Regions from separate parts of the Mesorhizobium opportunistum WSM2075 genome, predicted to be linked through region 1. Evidence: predicted binding sites of a transcription regulator. Region 1 holds the regulator's gene; each other region holds the start of a gene.

Region 1 (5,253 bases):
AACTGAGCGGCCGCGTGGTCTCGATCGAAGAGATGGAGACCGGCCGCATCCGGCTGACCATCGACGTGACATCGACCGCTCGGCCGAAACTGCGCTACGCGCCGGAAAGGGTCCGGCTTTCGGCACGCAAGATACCGCCGGAAATGACCGCCGGCTCCCTAATCACGGGCTACGCCAAACTGTTGCCGCCAACCGGTCCGGTGCGGCCGGAGAGCTACGATTTCTCCTTCGACAGCTATTTCGCCGGCATTGGCGGCAGCGGGTTCTTTCTCGGCAATCCAAAAGTCGTTGCGGCCGATGACGGTGGCATGCCGCTGTCGGCCCGCCTTTCCTCAGGGATAGAAAACGCCCGCGAAGCCATCGCCGACCATATCAGGGGCAGCGTCGGCGGCGCCGAAGGCGAGATCGCGGCGGCGCTGATCGTCGGCGTGCGCGCCGGCATCCCCGACGAAATCAACGAAGCGATGCGGCGCACCGGCATCTATCACATCATCTCCATTTCGGGACTGCACATGGCGCTGGTCGCCGGAACCATCATGGGGCTGCTGCGCGGCGCCTTCGCGCTGTTCCCGGACTTTTCCGCGCGCCGGCCGGTGAAGAAATACGCGGCCGCGGCCGCACTTTTGTCGATCGCCGCCTATCTCGTCATCTCCGGCGTCGTCGTCGCCGCCGAGCGCAGCTTCATCATGCTGGCGGTGATGCTGATTGCCGTCCTGTTCGATCGCGCGGCTCTGACCATGCGCAATCTGGCGATCTCGGCGATCGCCGTCATCCTGGTTTCCCCGCATGAGGTGGTCGGCCCGAGCTTCCAGATGTCGTTCGCCGCGACCGCGGCCCTGGTCGGCGCCTATGCCGGCTGGGCGGATCACCGGGCGGGAAAAACGAGGCCACCGCCGCCGAAGCGATCCTTGCCCGGTTTCCTGACCCGAAAATTCCTGCTGGCGACAGGCGGATTGGCCATGACCTCGATTATCGCCGGCAGCGCCACGGCGCTGTTTGCCATCTGGCATTTCCAGCGGGTGTCGCCGCTCAGCCTGTTCGCCAATCTGGCCGTCATGCCGATCGTGTCGGTGGTGATGTTCCTGGCCGTTGCCAGCGCGCTGCTGATGCCGTTCGGACTGGATGCGCCATCCCTTTACCTGATGGGCAAGGGCCTGACCGCGATGATCGCCATTTCGGCGTGGATATCAGAACGCTCTCCGGTCGATGCGGTCGGGCTCATCTCACAGCAATCCGTGCTGCTGGTGACGATTGCCCTGGTCATCGCGACGATGGCGACGACGTGGCTGCGGCTTGCAGCGCTTCCATTCGCGCTCGCCGGCTTGCTGGCGGTGTCCGACACGCGCACGCCGGATGTGCTGGTCTCGGAAGACGCGCGGCTGGTCGCGCTGCCGATCGGCGGTGGCGAACTCGCGGTCAGCCGGGCCCGGCCGAACGAATTCACGGTCGACAACTGGAAACGCGCGCTGACGTCCGAAACCATCATCCCGCCAGAGATGTTCGACAAGGCGGATGGACAATTCGATATTGCCGATGCCGTCAATCTCCCGCCGGGAGCGCCGTTCTATTGCACAGACGGTGTCTGTCTCGCCAGGCACCCGTCCGGTGCGATCATAGCGCATGTCGAAGACCGCAAGGATACCTGGAAGGCCTGTGGCTTCGCCGACCTGATCATCGTCAATGACGCGACAGCCTACGATGCCTGCCACAATCCGCTGGTTCTCGTCGTTACCAAACGGCAGCTCGCCCGCAAGGGCAGTGCGGCCATCTTCTTCGACCGCCAATCGGCCACCGGTCCGCCAACCATCAGCTTCGCGGTGGACAGCCCGTATCGGCCCTGGCACGCGCAGCGAAAGTTTTCGCGCGAGGCGAGAGGCCTGGAGCCCTATCGCAAACCTGACAAGCCAAGTGCCGTGCCGGCTCAGTAGCGCCTGATCAGCCCAACCAGCTTGCCCTGCACCTTGACCCTGTCCGGCCCGAAGATGCGCGTCTCGTAGGCCGGATTGGCGGCTTCAAGCGCAATCGAAGCACCCTTGCGGCGGAACCGCTTCAGGGTCGCTTCCTCCTCGTCGACCAGCGCCACGACGATCTCGCCCGGGCTCGCCGTATCGGCGTTGCGGATAATGACCGTGTCGCCATCGAAGATGCCGGCCTCGATCATCGAGTCGCCCTTGACTTCCAGCGCATAGTGCTCGCCGCCCATGATCATGTCCGGCGGCACCGAGATGGTATGCGTCTGATGCTGGATGGCATCGATGGGCACACCGGCGGCGATGCGACCCATGACCGGGATGGACACCGCTGGAACCGCATCGTCGTCGTTGCCAGCAGCGGCAAAGCGCGACGGTGCCGGCTTGATCTGGCGGCCGAGGCTGCCCTGACCGAGACCGCCTTGGCCGAGACTCCCCTGGATGACGCTTGGCGAGAACTTCTTTGCCGCGTTGAGGCCCGGCGCGATCGAATCCGGCAGCCGCAGCACTTCCAGCGCACGCGCCCGGTTGGGCAGCCGGCGAATGAAGCCGCGTTCCTCCAGCGCCGTGATCAAGCGATGGATCCCTGATTTGGAGGCGAGGTCGAGCGCCTCTTTCATCTCGTCGAAGGAGGGCGGAATACCGCTTTCCTTGAGCCGTTCATGAATGAACATCAAGAGTTCATGTTGCTTGCGTGTCAGCATGGCGGCCCCCAAGGCATCTGGACAAGGGTTTTGATCCAGAATGGTTCTGATCCAGAATCGAAAAACAAACCCAGAACAAACACTATCTGTTCCAGTTGTGTTCTGCAACCGTTTAAAGTTTAGTGAATTTGGTAAGAGAGCCGAAATCATTTGCGGCCCGGACAGGCCGGAAATCGGGGTTTTTCGCCCGTTGCCGCCCGTCGCCCGCATTGAAATGTTTGGTTAATAGCCTGTGGCCTGTCTTGCGACATGGCTCGGCATCAGCCGACGGCAGAGCCCGTCGAGGCCGATTTCGGCGCTTGCGATCGGCTTGCCTGCCGTGAACGAAACGAAATCAAAACGCCAACAATCGCCGGTTCGGAAGCAGGTACGGGATCAGGCTGGCGGGATCGCACCGGCCAGCACCTGCGCATAGAATTCCGCATCGATATTGCCGCCGGAGATGACGCAGACGACGTTGCCGGTCGCCCGCTCACTGCTGAGAGCCGCGGCCAGCGAGGCGGCGCCCGCGCCCTCGGCGACGACCTTGGCCTTCGAGAACAGGAGCCGCATGGCCTCCGTCACCTGTTGCAGGCTGACGGCGATGGCACCGTCGATGAGCTGGTTCGCCAACGGCCATAGCTCGGGGATCAGGGAGGGACCGCCAATGCTCTTGATGAAGGAGGGCCGTGTCTCGATCTCGACAATACGTCCGGCCGCCAGTGCGGCGGTGACCGGCGCCGCGTTCTCGTCCTCGACGGCAAAGACCCTCGCCTGCGGACGAAGGGCCTTGAGCGCACTTGCAACGCCGGTCGTCATGCCGCCGCCGCCATATGGCGTCAGCACGAAATCGACCTCCGGCAGATCCTCGACAATCTCGAGGCCGATGGTGCCGTTGCCAGCCAACACCGCCTGATCGGTGACGGGATTGATGAGAAGTTCGTCAATGTCGGGCCGCTCGATCGCGGTGATGTAGCGCCACCAGGTCTCGTGGGAGACAAAGCGCACCTCGCCGCCAAGACGGCGGACACCGTCGATCTTGGTCTGCGGCGCGCCGGCATACATGTAGGCGGCCATCGGAACGCCAAGAGCCCGTGCCGCCCAGGCCAACCCATAGGCCATGTTGCCCGAACTGACGGTCGCAACACCGTGCCTGAGTTCATCGGCGTCACGACAAAGCAAGGTATTGAGCGCCGGCCTGAGCTTGAAGGCGCCGATCGGCGACAGGGTCTCGAGCTTGAGGAATATCCGCTGGTCGGCACGGCCAAGATCGAGGCGCAGCAGCGGGGTGCGCGGCAGCCAGGCGGCCAGCCGATCGCGGGCTTCGGCAATCTCGTCAAGCGTCGGACGATGCGGAGGTGCCGAGATCATCCGGCAACCGCTTTCAAGCTGCCGGCGCGCGCGACGTCCTTGTTCGCGTCGCCGTCCTCGCTGTGGACATAGACGTGCAGCGTATAACCGATGTGGGCCGTCATCAGCGCTTTTGCCCGCTCGACGTCGCGGTCCAGGGCGGCTTCCATGATCGCCGTGTGGTGCTCGATCGCCATCGCCTCGCGCAGCGCGTTCATGGCCTCTTCGTAGCCGTCCTTGAGGCCGGCCGCCGCCCGCAATGTCGGCGCCAGCCCAAGAAAGCGATGGTGCCGGCGCAGCTGGTCCGAGATCGTCGAGCGAAACCGCAACAGCCAGCTGGATGTCGCAGCGCTCAGCAGCGCGGCATGAAAAGCCTCGTGGTTCTCGTCCCACTGGTCGACGGCGGCATCCGATGGGTCGTCCACCGCGGTCTTGCAGCGGGCGAGCCGGTAGTGCGCGGTGACAACCGCGTCTTCCCACTCCCGGCCGCCTTTCTCCATCGATTCCTGGAAGAGCGGTATCTCGACGACCATCCTCGCGCGCGCCAGATCCTCAAGTTCGGCCCGGGATACGGGGGCGACCGCGAAGCCGCGATTGCTGATGGCGGTGACCAGGCGTTCGGCTTCGAGGCGCGACAATGCTTCGCGCAGCGGCGTCCAGCCAACTCCATAGATGCCGCGCAGGGCGCTGAGCTTGAGCGGGGCGCCCGGCATGAGACGGGTGGTGAGGATATCGCGCCGCAGAAGCTGGTAGGCGGCTTCCGTCTTGGTGGAGTTCTTCTGGTCCTGCATCGCGATCCATTCGTTCTCTGCCATTGGAGAAATTATATATGATGATTGGTGATGGCAAGAATTATATATAATGTTTGACATGCGCCGATGGACTGACCATGATCGCTGGAGGTGCCCCGAGGCGGCGCTGATCAAATCTGGGAGGAAATGATGTTGAAGTCGAAATCCGCATGGCTGTCGGGATTGGCTCTGGCAGGCGCATTGATGGTCAGCGCCGGGAGCGCCGCGGCCGATCAGATCCGTATCGGCATCGCCAATTTCGGCGAGCATCCGCAATTGAACGCCGCCATAGCCGGCTTCAAGAAGGCGCTGACGGACAATGGCTTCGTCGAGGGCAAGGACGTCGTCTACACAGAGAGCCATACTAATTTCGATGCATCGCTGGTGCCGCAGATGATCGCCAAGCTGCAGGCCGAGCAGCCCAAGCTGATCTACACCATCACCACGCCGGTCTCGCAG
Region 2 (5,253 bases), 1.4 Mb from region 1:
AGTCCATGTTCGTGACATCTGCCTTCGCGCAAGAGTCCGCGCCATCAGCCGATACCAGCCACGCTGCGACGGAAGGCGACACGCATTCCGGCACCAGCGTGCCTGCGGAGGCGCACGGCACATTTCCGCCGTTCGATCCTGCGACCTTCCCGTCGCAGCTTCTGTGGCTGGCGATCACTTTTGGGCTGTTCTACCTCTTCCTGAAGCGGGTCGTGGTGCCGCGCGTCGGCGGCATCATCGATGTCCGCAACGACCGCATCAGCCAGGATCTCGACCAGGCAGCCAAGTTGAAGGGCGAGGCCGACGCCGCCGTTGCCGCTTACGAGCAGGAACTGGCGGAAGCCAAGAAGAACGCCAACTCGATCGGCCAGCAGGCCGCCGATGCGGCCAAGGCGGAAGCCGATACCGCGCGCAAGAAGATCGAGGCCGCGCTCGATGAAAAGCTCGGCGAGGCCGAGGCGCGCATTTCTTCCATCAAGGCCAACGCCATGAAGGAAGTCGGCAGCATCGCCGAGGATACCGCTTCGGCGATCGTCGAGGCACTGGTCGGCGGCAAGGCCAGCAAGGCCGAGATCGCGGCCGCGGTCAAATCCGTGGCCCGGTGAGGAGCGCATCATGGACGCCACATCTCTCGCGACGCTCTGGGCAACGATAGCCCTCGTCATCTTCCTGGCCATCGCCGTCTATATCAAGGTGCCAGGCCTGATCGCCAAGGCGCTCGATGCCCGCGCCATGCGCATCAGCAGCGAGCTCGACGAGGCACGCAAGCTCCGCGAGGAGGCTCAGCAACTGCTTGGCCAGTATCAGCGCAAGCGCAAGGAAGCCGAGCAGGAGGCAGCCGACATCGTCGCGGCCGCCAAGCGCGAGGCCGATCTGCTCGCCGCCGAAGCGCACAAGAAGACCGAAGACTATGTTACCAGGCGCACCGCGCTGGCCGAGCAGAAGATCGGCCAGGCCGAGCGTGACGCCATCAGCGAAGTTCGCGCCAGCGCCGTCGACATTGCCGTCGAAGCCGCCCGCGCGCTGCTCGCCGCCAAGGTCGACGTCAAGGCCGGGGCCGATCTGTTCAAGGCTTCGCTCGCGGACGTGAAGGCAAAGCTCAACTGAGCTGACAGCGTTGGAAATCAAAAAGCCGCCGGGGCAACCTGGCGGCTTTTTTTGTTGTGCGGACATCAGATGGCGAAGGCGGCGAAGCGCTAATCTCCCTCCTTGAGGGGGAGATGGCCGGCAGGCCAGAGGGGGTCGCCTCACGTAATGTGCCGGCCTGATCTTTCATATGAAGGGGCGTCGCGCCCGGTCGAACCTACCCCTTCTGTCGCCTTCGGCGACATCTCCCCCTCGAGTGGGGAGATCAGACGCTCAAGCTCAATCCAATCCGTCGAAACTCTCTTCTTCAACCACCTCGGCACCGCCCAGCCTGAACGGCGAAAACGACACGCGATGCAGGCGCGCGACCGGGCCGTGCGCCTCGATGGCCGTGCGGTGCCGGGCCGTGGCGTAACCCATGTGCACCTCGAATCCGTAGCGGCCGTTATGGCTGCCGCAACCGCACATCATGCGGTCGCGCATGACCTTGGCGACGATGGAGGCAGCGGCGATCGACTGCGAGCGCTGGTCACCCTTGATCAACGCGCGGCCCTCGCACGGCAACCCCGGCGGCACGTCGCGTCCGTCGGCAAGCGCGAGCTTAGGCCGAACCGACAGCCCGACCAGCGCGCGTCGCATCGCCTCAAGGCTCGCCTTGAGGATATTGCTGCCGTCGATGCCCTCGGCACTGATCGAGGCCATCGAGACCGCCTGCGCGGAGCCGAGAATGCGCAGGAACAATGCCTCGCGCTGCAAATGGCTGAGCCGTTTGGAATCGTCGAGGCCCTCGGGGATGTTGGCTGGGTCGAGCACCACTGCCGCAGCGACCACCGGCCCGGCCAGCGGGCCACGGCCAGCCTCATCCATCCCCGCCACGGGCCACAGGCCGTCGGCCATCGCCTTCGTCTCGAAGGAGAAATCGGGTTTCTCGACAATTTCGAAGAGAAGCGGAGAATCAGAACGCGCGCGAGCCATGTTGCGGCGAGGTTCGCATCGGTTCCGATTCTCCGCAAGTCCCTCCGGGTCGGGTGGGGCGCCGGACCGGGAGGGCACCGTCTGCTGGCCGGGGCAGGCCGGACGGGATTTCACAAGCGAAAAGGAAGATCAAAGCAGCATCAGCTGCTCCTGGTCCTTTCCCGCGGCGACGAACTGGTCGGTTCTCAGCGTGCGCCGTTCGGCATTGAGGCCGAGCCGCTTGGCGGTGATCTCGAAGCGCCGGCCGATCTGCCAGGCATAGGGTCCGGCGCCCTTCATGCGCTTGCCCCATTCCGAATCGTAGTCCTTGCCGTCGCGCATCGAGCGGATCAGCGACATTACGTGGCGATAGCGGTCGGGATAGTGGCGCAGCAGCCAGTCCTTGAAGATCGGGCTGACCTCCAGCGGCAGTCGCAGCACGACATAACCCGCCTCGCGCGCGCCGGCAGCGCTCGCCGAATCGAGGATCCGTTCCATCTCCTGGTCGGTCAGGCCAGGGATGATCGGTGCCACCATGACCGAGGCCGGAATGCCGGCATCGGAAAGCTGCCTGATCGCCTCCAGCCGCTTGGTCGGCGTCGATGCGCGCGGCTCCATCGTGCGCGCCAGCATACGGTCGAGCGTCGTCACCGACAGCGCCACCTTGGCGAGCCCGCGCTCGGCCATGCGCGACAGGATGTCGATGTCGCGCGTCACCAAAGCGGATTTGGTGACGATGCCGACCGGATGGCCGCGCGCCTCCAGCACTTCGAGGATCTCGCGCATGATCCGGTACTGCTTCTCGATCGGCTGGTAGGGATCGGTGTTGGTGCCGATGGCGATGGTGCGTGGCTGGTAGCCGTCCTTCGACAGTTCCTTGTCGAGCAGCCGCGCCGCATCCGGCTTGGCGAATAGCTTGGATTCGAAATCCAGGCCCGGCGACAGGCCCATGAACGAATGCGTCGGCCGCGCGAAGCAATAGACGCAGCCGTGTTCGCAGCCGCGATAGGGGTTGATCGAGCGGTCGAAGGAGATGTCTGGCGATTCGTTGCGGGTGATGATGGTGCGCGGCTTTTCCACCTGCACCTCGGTCTTGAACGGCGGCAGTTCCTCCAGCGAACTCCAGCCATCATCGAAGACATGCCGGGTGAACGGCTCGAACCGGCCGGACGGATTGATGCCCGCCGACCGGCCACGGTTGCGGTCCGGACGGATGCGCATGCCGCTCTGCTCGATCATCGCATTGGCCATCTCGGCTCGTCCTGCTCCGAAGGCTGCAATGTCGGCGCGCATGATCGGCTCCATCTTCGCCCGCTCCCAGGGACTGTCCATGTTGTGTCGAATCGCTCTGCTCATGGAAATTATTCCTATTCTCTTGATGAGAACAAAGCAAGAACTTTCTATGATGCGCTGCAAGAACTGGCATCGTGTCCACCTTTCCGCTATTCGGCTGATGATGCTCAGTGTTCTCATCGAAACCCGCAATGACGAGGAGGCTCTCGCCCGCACGCTCGGCTCGCTGATTGGCGGCGCCGTCGAGGGCGTGGTGCGCGAGGTCGTCGTCTGCGACATCGGCTCCACCGACCAGACGCATCATGTCGCCGAGCATGCCGGCTGCCACTATGTCGCGAGCGGCGGTGTCGCCGCCGGCATCAGGCAGGCCAAGGGCGACTGGCTGTTGCTGCTGGAACCGGGCGCCAGGCTGGTGGAGGGCTGGACCGAAGCGGTCGTCGCCCACACGGCCAGGCAAACCATGGCGGCGCGGTTCTCGCGTGCACGCGGCAGCCGAGTGCCGTTCCTGGCGCGGGTGTTTTCGGGAAACCGTGCCCTGGCCGACGGATTGGTGATCAGCAAGCGGCAGGCAGCGTCCTTGTCGAAGCACGCCGGCAGTGCCGAGGCGCTTGCACGCGGCCTGGCGACAAAGAAGCTCGACGCCGAGATCTGGATAGCGCCGGCGAAGCGGGAATCGCGCAAATGATTCTTTTGCAGCTGCTGTCTACGTCAGGGGCAGCCATAATCGCCGCGCCCTCAAGCATCAGCTAGCCCTACTGTCGGCCATCCCGCCAAGGAGGTACTGGACGCCTATGGCGAGCAGAGCCCGGTGACACTGACCGGCGAAGCTGGCCTCGGCTTCCACATGGGCACCGTGCCGGCACGCACGCCGCGGCTGATGATGGAAGTCGGCTTCGGCGTATCTGCGCTTTCGCGCCGGCGGTTTCACGGCGAACCGGTCATCCGCTGAAAGCGGACAGGATCTCCACAGGCATCCAGCGTGCCTGTCGCCGGGCAATGCGTTCTTGCCTGCTCTCGGCATCATAGTCCATGGCGGCTGGCTCGCGGCTGAACCGCAGCCGGTCGTCCAGGGCATTGACGATGACGATCGCCCTTGCATCCCCGCCATCGGTGGTGACCGCCGCGACATAGACGCCGCAGTCCCGGCAGATCAAGTAGTCGGCGGTGCGCAATCCGAACCGGTATCTGTGCAAACGGGCGTGGTCCTCGACCGAGACGATCAACTGTCCGAGCGGATCGGCAACGGCGCGCGAGCCATGTTTGATGCAGAACGCGCATTGGCAGGCGCGGACTTCGATTTGCGAGGGGTCGAGGTCGGTTGAAAATCGAAGGCGTATGTTGCCGCAATGGCATCCGCCGGCATGCACAGTCATCGCCTCATCGTCAACGGCAAGGGCCCCCGCTACGAAAGGTACTTCCTCCGGCATCGCGTTTGGAATGGTCTTTCGAAGGCGAGGGCAGCATTTTGCCCGGCAAACGCGACGTGAAACCGGCGCCTTGCCTCGGCTTTTACAGAGCCGATTTGCCGCGCCGCAGGTGCTCGTCCAGGCGCGGCATGATCTCGACGAAGTTGCAGGGCATATGCCGGTAGTCGAGCTGCGCCTTCAAGATGCCGTCCCAGGCGTCCTTGCAGGCGCCGGGCGAACCCGGCAGCACGAAGACGAAAGTGGCATTGACGACGCCGCCCGTCGCCCGGCTCTGGATCGTCGAGGTGCCGATCTTGTCGTAGGAGATGCGGTGGAACACTTCCGAAAAGCCGTCCATGCGCTTTTCGAAGATCGGTTCCAGCGCCTCCGGGGTAACGTCGCGGCCGGTGAAACCGGTGCCGCCGGTGGTGATGACGACGTCGATCGCCGCGTCCTTCGACCAGCCAAGCACCGTGTCGCGGATCTTGTCGCGGTCATCGGTGACGATATCGCG
Region 3 (5,253 bases), 900 kb from region 1:
AGCGCATCACCATCGACGGCGTCGCTAACCACGCCGGCACCACGCCGATGTCGATGCGCTGCGATGCCGGATATGCGGCTGCACGCGTGGTCACCTTCCTACATGACCGGGCAGCGGCCTCCAATTCGCCAACCGTTGCCACTGTCGGCACGATGCGCTTGGAGCCGAACGCCATCAACGTCATTCCATCGCGCGCCGTCTTCACCGTTGACCTGCGCGATCCCGACGAACAGCATTTGCAGGCGGAGGAGGCGGCGCTGGCCGCCTTTCTGGAACGGCTCGCCGACGAGGGCATCACCGACATATCGGTGGTTTCGGTGACCGAACTGATCACCGACGGCACCCGCAATGCGCTGCCCGGCCTGGCCCGCATCCTTGGCGACGCACGCAGCTTCCGCCCCGAGGTCAGCGCCGGGATCGAACGCCAGATGCGTATAATCGCCGAAGGCACCGCCGCCGCTTACAACGTCACCGCCGAAGTGAACTACAGCCGCGAATTCGTGCCGCTGTGCAACGATGCCGAACTGGTCGACGCGGCTTTCGCCGCCGCCAGGGACGTCTTCGAACCCGGCAACATCGCGGTGGCGGCTGAGCCGATGACAGCCTCGGAGGATTTTGCCCGCCTCCTCGACCACGTGCCGGGCTGTTTCGTCTTCCTCGGCAATGGCGAGGCCTCGGCGCCACTTCATAATTCCAGCTATGACTTCAATGATGAGGGGTTGCTGTTCGGTGCCAACTTCCATGTCGCCATCGCCAGGCGACGGCTTGGGGTTTGAAGGGCGAGGACTCGTTTGGTTCGTTTTGCGGGGGAAAACGCCCGGAAAGAGCCAAAATCCTCGATCCTGCATGACGCAGCGGCAAGACTCAGCTAGCCTCTTCCTTGCGGCGGACCTCTTATCCGCTTGGCCGGCGCCTTTCTCCTCCCAAGCGGCGCCGGCCTTCTTCTCCGTGGCGCCGCCTTGCTAAATTAGCACTCATTAAATTTGGAATATTCGCACTTCCAGGAAGTTAGGGTCTTGCTGGCATAAGGCGGCGGGCCTTTGGGGACTTGCGGGAAGACAGATGCGCGGGCGGAACTGGATAAAGGCGTTGCGTCAGGACGAAGCGCGGCAGGTGCGTGCGCGTATCGCCGAGCTCGAACGGAACCTGACGGCGGCGTCAGCGTCCCCAAGCCGTCAGCAACGGCACGAAGCCGGGCACGAACTGCGCAATGCCAAGTTCCGCCTCGAGCGGCTCGAGGAATGCATCTCGGCGATGCCTTGAACACCCGACCTGTTGCAAGGAGCCCAGAACCTGTTGCACGGAGCCCAGAACCTGCTGCACGGAGCATTGGCTCACTTGCCGACAGTGCCCGTGTTTACGACGGGGTTGCTGGCGAGGCTTTGTTCAGCGCCGGGAGCCGTCGTTGGCGGCAATTTGTTGTCGCAGGCCGAAACAGCCAATGCCACCAGGACGAGGCCCAATCTTAGCTTTTTCATCGCTATCGCCTCCTGTCTCAAAACGAGGTGATGTCGGTTTGGTTGCGAATTTCGCGTGAGGGAACAAAACGCCGTCCCTTTGGTTGATCCCGATCACGGGAGAACCGATCCATGGTCCGTTTGCTTCTGGCAGCCACCCTTGCCCTTCTCGCATACCGGCTCGCTCGCAAGATGATCGATGAGGTGCCCGACAATTTCGACCCGCTGTTGCTGCCGGCGCCAAGAAGCGACCGCGAGGCTCTGCGCCGTCAATCGGCGGCGATGGGTGTCGATCCCAAACGGTAGTCCCCAAGCGATAGTCCCCCAAGCGATAGTCTCCAAAGCGGTCGTCCCCTATCGTGCCGCTTCTGTGTTGCGAACAAAGCGGAAACGATGCTTGATGGGCGATGAACCTCGCCGCCCATGATTCGACCTTTGTGGAATCGACCGTCCCGCCCGCCTACCTTGAGCGGTTGAACGACGCCCAGCGCCAGGCCGTCGAGCATGGCGACGGCAAGATCGCGGGGCCTTTGCTGGTCATTGCCGGCGCCGGCTCGGGCAAGACCAACACGTTGGCGCATCGCGTCGCGCACCTGATCGTCAAGGGCGCCGACCCGCGCCGCATCCTGCTGATGACCTTTTCGCGGCGCGCCGCGTCCGAGATGGCGAGACGCGTCGAGCGCATCGCCGGCGAGGTGCTCGGCCGCGACGCGGCGGTGATCACGGATGCGTTGACCTGGGCCGGCACCTTTCATGGCATCGGCGCCCGGCTGCTGCGCGATTATGCGCTGGAGATCGGCCTGGATCCGGCCTTCACCATCCATGACCGCGAGGATTCCGCCGACCTGATGAACCTGGTCCGGCATGAACTCGGCCTCTCGAAGACGGAGGCGCGCTTTCCGACCAAGGGCACCTGCCTCGCCATCTATTCGCGCGCCGTCAACGCGCAGGCGCCGTTGGGCGAAGTATTGGGTTCCGCCTTTCCCTGGTGCGCCGGCTGGGCCGAGCAGCTGAAGCAGCTGTTCGCCGGTTACGTCGAGGCCAAGCAAGCGCAGAACGTGCTCGATTACGACGATCTGCTGCTCTATTGGGCGCAGATGGCGGCCGAGCCTGAAATCGCCGCGCATCTGGGCGGGCGTTTCGACCATGTGCTCGTCGATGAATACCAGGACACAAACCGGCTGCAGGCTTCGATCCTGATGGCGCTGAAGCCCGACGGTGCCGGGCTGACGGTGGTCGGCGACGATGCGCAGTCGATCTATTCGTTCCGCGCCGCCGAGGTGCGCAACATTCTCGATTTCCCCAAGCAGTTCGCGCAAGCCGCCGATGTGGTGATGCTGGAGCGCAACTACCGCTCGACCGAGACCATCCTCGCCGCCGCCAACGCGGTGATCGGCGAGGCCTCGGAACGCTTCACCAAGAACCTGTGGTCGGAGCGCAAATCCACGGGCAAGCCGAGACTGGTGAACGTCCGCGACGAGGTCGAGCAGGCGAATTTCGTCTGCGATACCATCCTGGCCGAGCGCGAGGCCGGCACCGCGCTGAAATCCCAGGCGGTGCTGTTTCGTGCCTCGCACCACAGCGGGCCGCTCGAGATCGAGCTGACGCGGCGCAACATTCCCTTCGTAAAGTTCGGCGGTTTGAAGTTCCTCGATGCCGCCCACGTCAAGGATGTGCTGGCGGTGCTGCGCTTCGCCGAAAACCCGCGCGACCGCGTTGCCGGCTTTCGGGTGCTGCAGCTTTTGCCGGGAATTGGCCCTTCGGCCGCCGCGCAGGTCGTCGAGACGATGACATCTGCGCTGGACGAGGCGATGGGCCTGGCCGGATGGCGCCCGCCGCAGCGCGCGGCGGACGACTGGCCAAGCTTCGTCGCGCTCTATTCGGGCCTGCGGGCCGGCGCCAAATGGCCTGCCGATCTCGAACAGGTCAGGCTGTGGTACGAGCCGCATCTGGAGCGCATCCATGAGGATGCGATCACGCGCCGCGCCGACCTTTTGCAACTCGAGCAGATCGGATCGGGTTATGCCTCGCGCGAACGGTTCCTGACCGAGCTGACGCTCGACCCGCCGGACGCGACCAGTGACCAGGCCGGGCCGCCGCATCGGGACGAGGATTATCTGATCCTGTCGACCATCCACTCGGCCAAGGGCCAGGAGTGGAAAAATGTCTTTGTGCTCAACACCGTCGATGGCTGCATCCCGGCCGATCTCGGCGTCGGCACCAAGGAGGACATCGAGGAGGAGCGCCGGCTGCTCTACGTCGCGATGACACGGGCCAAGGACAACCTCAACCTGGTCATGCCGCAGCGCTTCTTTCCTCACGGCCAGGCGGCGCGCGGGGACCGCCATCTCTATGCCTCGCGCACCCGCTTCATCCCGGCCTCGATCCTCGCCGCGTTCGAGCAGGTGTCGTGGCCAAGCGCGCAGGCCGCGCAGGGCAGGGCGCCCCGGCCGGACGTGCGCGTCGACATCGGCGCGCGCATGCGCGGCATGTGGAAATAGCCGAGGCCATGCCGCAGCCGCCGATCAGGATCGCCATCGCCGGCGCGCTCGGCCGCATGGGCCGCCAGATGACGGACGCCGTGCGGGCCGATCCACGGCTGGCGCTCGCCGCTCGCTTCCACCGGCCCGGCGCCGTCGGCGACGGGCTGGTCAGCCGCGAGGAGGCGCTTGCCGCGGCCGATGTGGTCATCGACTTCACCACGCCGGCGGCCTCGGCCGACCTGGCAAGGTTTTGCGCCGCCCGCGGCGGGCCGGCCCTGGTCATCGGATCGACCGGTTTCGATGCGACTGAATTCGCCGACATCGCCGAGGCAGCAAAGATCATCGCCATCGTGCGCTCCGGCAGCTTTTCGCTGGGGCTGAACATGCTGGTCGGATTGGTCGAACAGGCGGCGACAGCGCTCGATCCCGAAGACTGGGACGCCGAGGTCTTCGAGGCGCATCACCGACACAAGATCGACGCGCCGTCGGGCACCGCCTTGATGCTTGGCCAAGCCGTGGCCGGCGGACGCAAGGTCGAACTCGACGCGGTGGCGCGGCGTGTTCGCGATGGCGTCACCGGCGCGCGGCCCGCAGGCGAGATCGGCTTCGCGGTGGTGCGTGGCGGCAGCATCGTCGGCGAGCACAGCGTCAGCTTCTGCACCGAGGGCGAAACGGTTACCCTGTCGCATGCGGCCGGCGACCGCATCATGTTCGCCCGTGGTGCTATTGCCGCGGCACTCTGGGTGGCGGGGCGCCACCCCGGCGAATACGACATGCGCGACGTTCTCGGTTTCGGCGCTCCGTGACCGGCAGCCACAACGGATTCCATTTCAACGGCCGCTAAAACGACTGAAAGCCAGCTGAAAGCTTGGGCGTGCCATGAAGTCATTGCGGCGTTCGCCGTGTGACCGGTGCGGGAGCGGCCGGTAAGGAGGAATGCGGCGCAGCCGGGATGGCGCGCCGCCCAAGTGGAGGAAGTTTCGTGACCGGTTTCATCTCGAAGTGCGCCCTGCGCACAGCGGCGCTAACCCTTGCTATTGCAGCCACAAGCGCCACGGTGGCTTCTGCTGCCGACAAGATCACCATCATCGTCGGCGGCATGGAAAAGCAGATCTATCTGCCTGCCGTGCTCACCCAGCAGCTCGGCTACTTCAAGGACCAGGGGCTCGATGTCGAACTGCTCAACTCGCGCGCCGGGGTCGAGGCCGAAAATGAACTGCTGGCCGGTGCCGTCCAGGGCGTTGTCGGCTTCTACGATCACACCGTCGACCTGCAATCGAAGGGCAAATACATCCAGTCGATCGTCCAGTTCA

The links. The regulator LexA, encoded in region 1, represses DNA repair genes until DNA is damaged. The targets are predictions, from matches to a motif close to TGTTCNNNNTGTGTTCNG.
Region 2: a site for LexA is predicted at 3,421-3,438, ahead of MESOP_RS28015 (PA0069 family radical SAM protein). Genes of this name have one in related genera too.
Region 3: a site for LexA is predicted at 1,833-1,850, ahead of MESOP_RS25630 (ATP-dependent helicase). Genes of this name have one in related genera too.

What each region holds. Positions count from the first base shown of each region.
Region 1 is NC_015675.1:4,393,404-4,398,656, forward strand. It holds gene MESOP_RS21150 (ComEC/Rec2 family competence protein) at 1-1,928, shown strand, start outside; gene lexA (transcriptional repressor LexA) at 1,922-2,674, opposite strand; gene MESOP_RS21160 (pyridoxal-phosphate dependent enzyme) at 3,050-4,024, opposite strand; gene MESOP_RS21165 (GntR family transcriptional regulator) at 4,021-4,818, opposite strand; gene MESOP_RS21170 (ABC transporter substrate-binding protein) at 4,945-5,253, shown strand, end outside.
Region 2 is NC_015675.1:5,797,839-5,803,091, reverse strand. It holds gene MESOP_RS28030 (F0F1 ATP synthase subunit B) at 6-605, shown strand; gene MESOP_RS28025 (F0F1 ATP synthase subunit B) at 616-1,107, shown strand; gene MESOP_RS28020 (ribonuclease HII) at 1,366-2,061, opposite strand; gene MESOP_RS28015 (PA0069 family radical SAM protein) at 2,191-3,345, opposite strand; gene MESOP_RS28010 (glycosyltransferase) at 3,497-4,018, shown strand; partial or broken gene MESOP_RS34165 (hypothetical protein) at 4,035-4,282, shown strand; gene MESOP_RS28005 (GFA family protein) at 4,272-4,706, opposite strand; gene moaB (molybdenum cofactor biosynthesis protein B) at 4,843-5,253, opposite strand, start outside.
Region 3 is NC_015675.1:5,290,770-5,296,022, reverse strand. It holds gene MESOP_RS25640 (hydantoinase/carbamoylase family amidase) at 1-776, shown strand, start outside; gene MESOP_RS25635 (hypothetical protein) at 1,063-1,263, shown strand; gene MESOP_RS35825 (hypothetical protein) at 1,335-1,478, opposite strand; gene MESOP_RS35820 (hypothetical protein) at 1,590-1,763, shown strand; gene MESOP_RS25630 (ATP-dependent helicase) at 1,865-3,958, shown strand; gene dapB (4-hydroxy-tetrahydrodipicolinate reductase) at 3,967-4,746, shown strand; gene MESOP_RS25620 (ABC transporter substrate-binding protein) at 4,950-5,253, shown strand, end outside.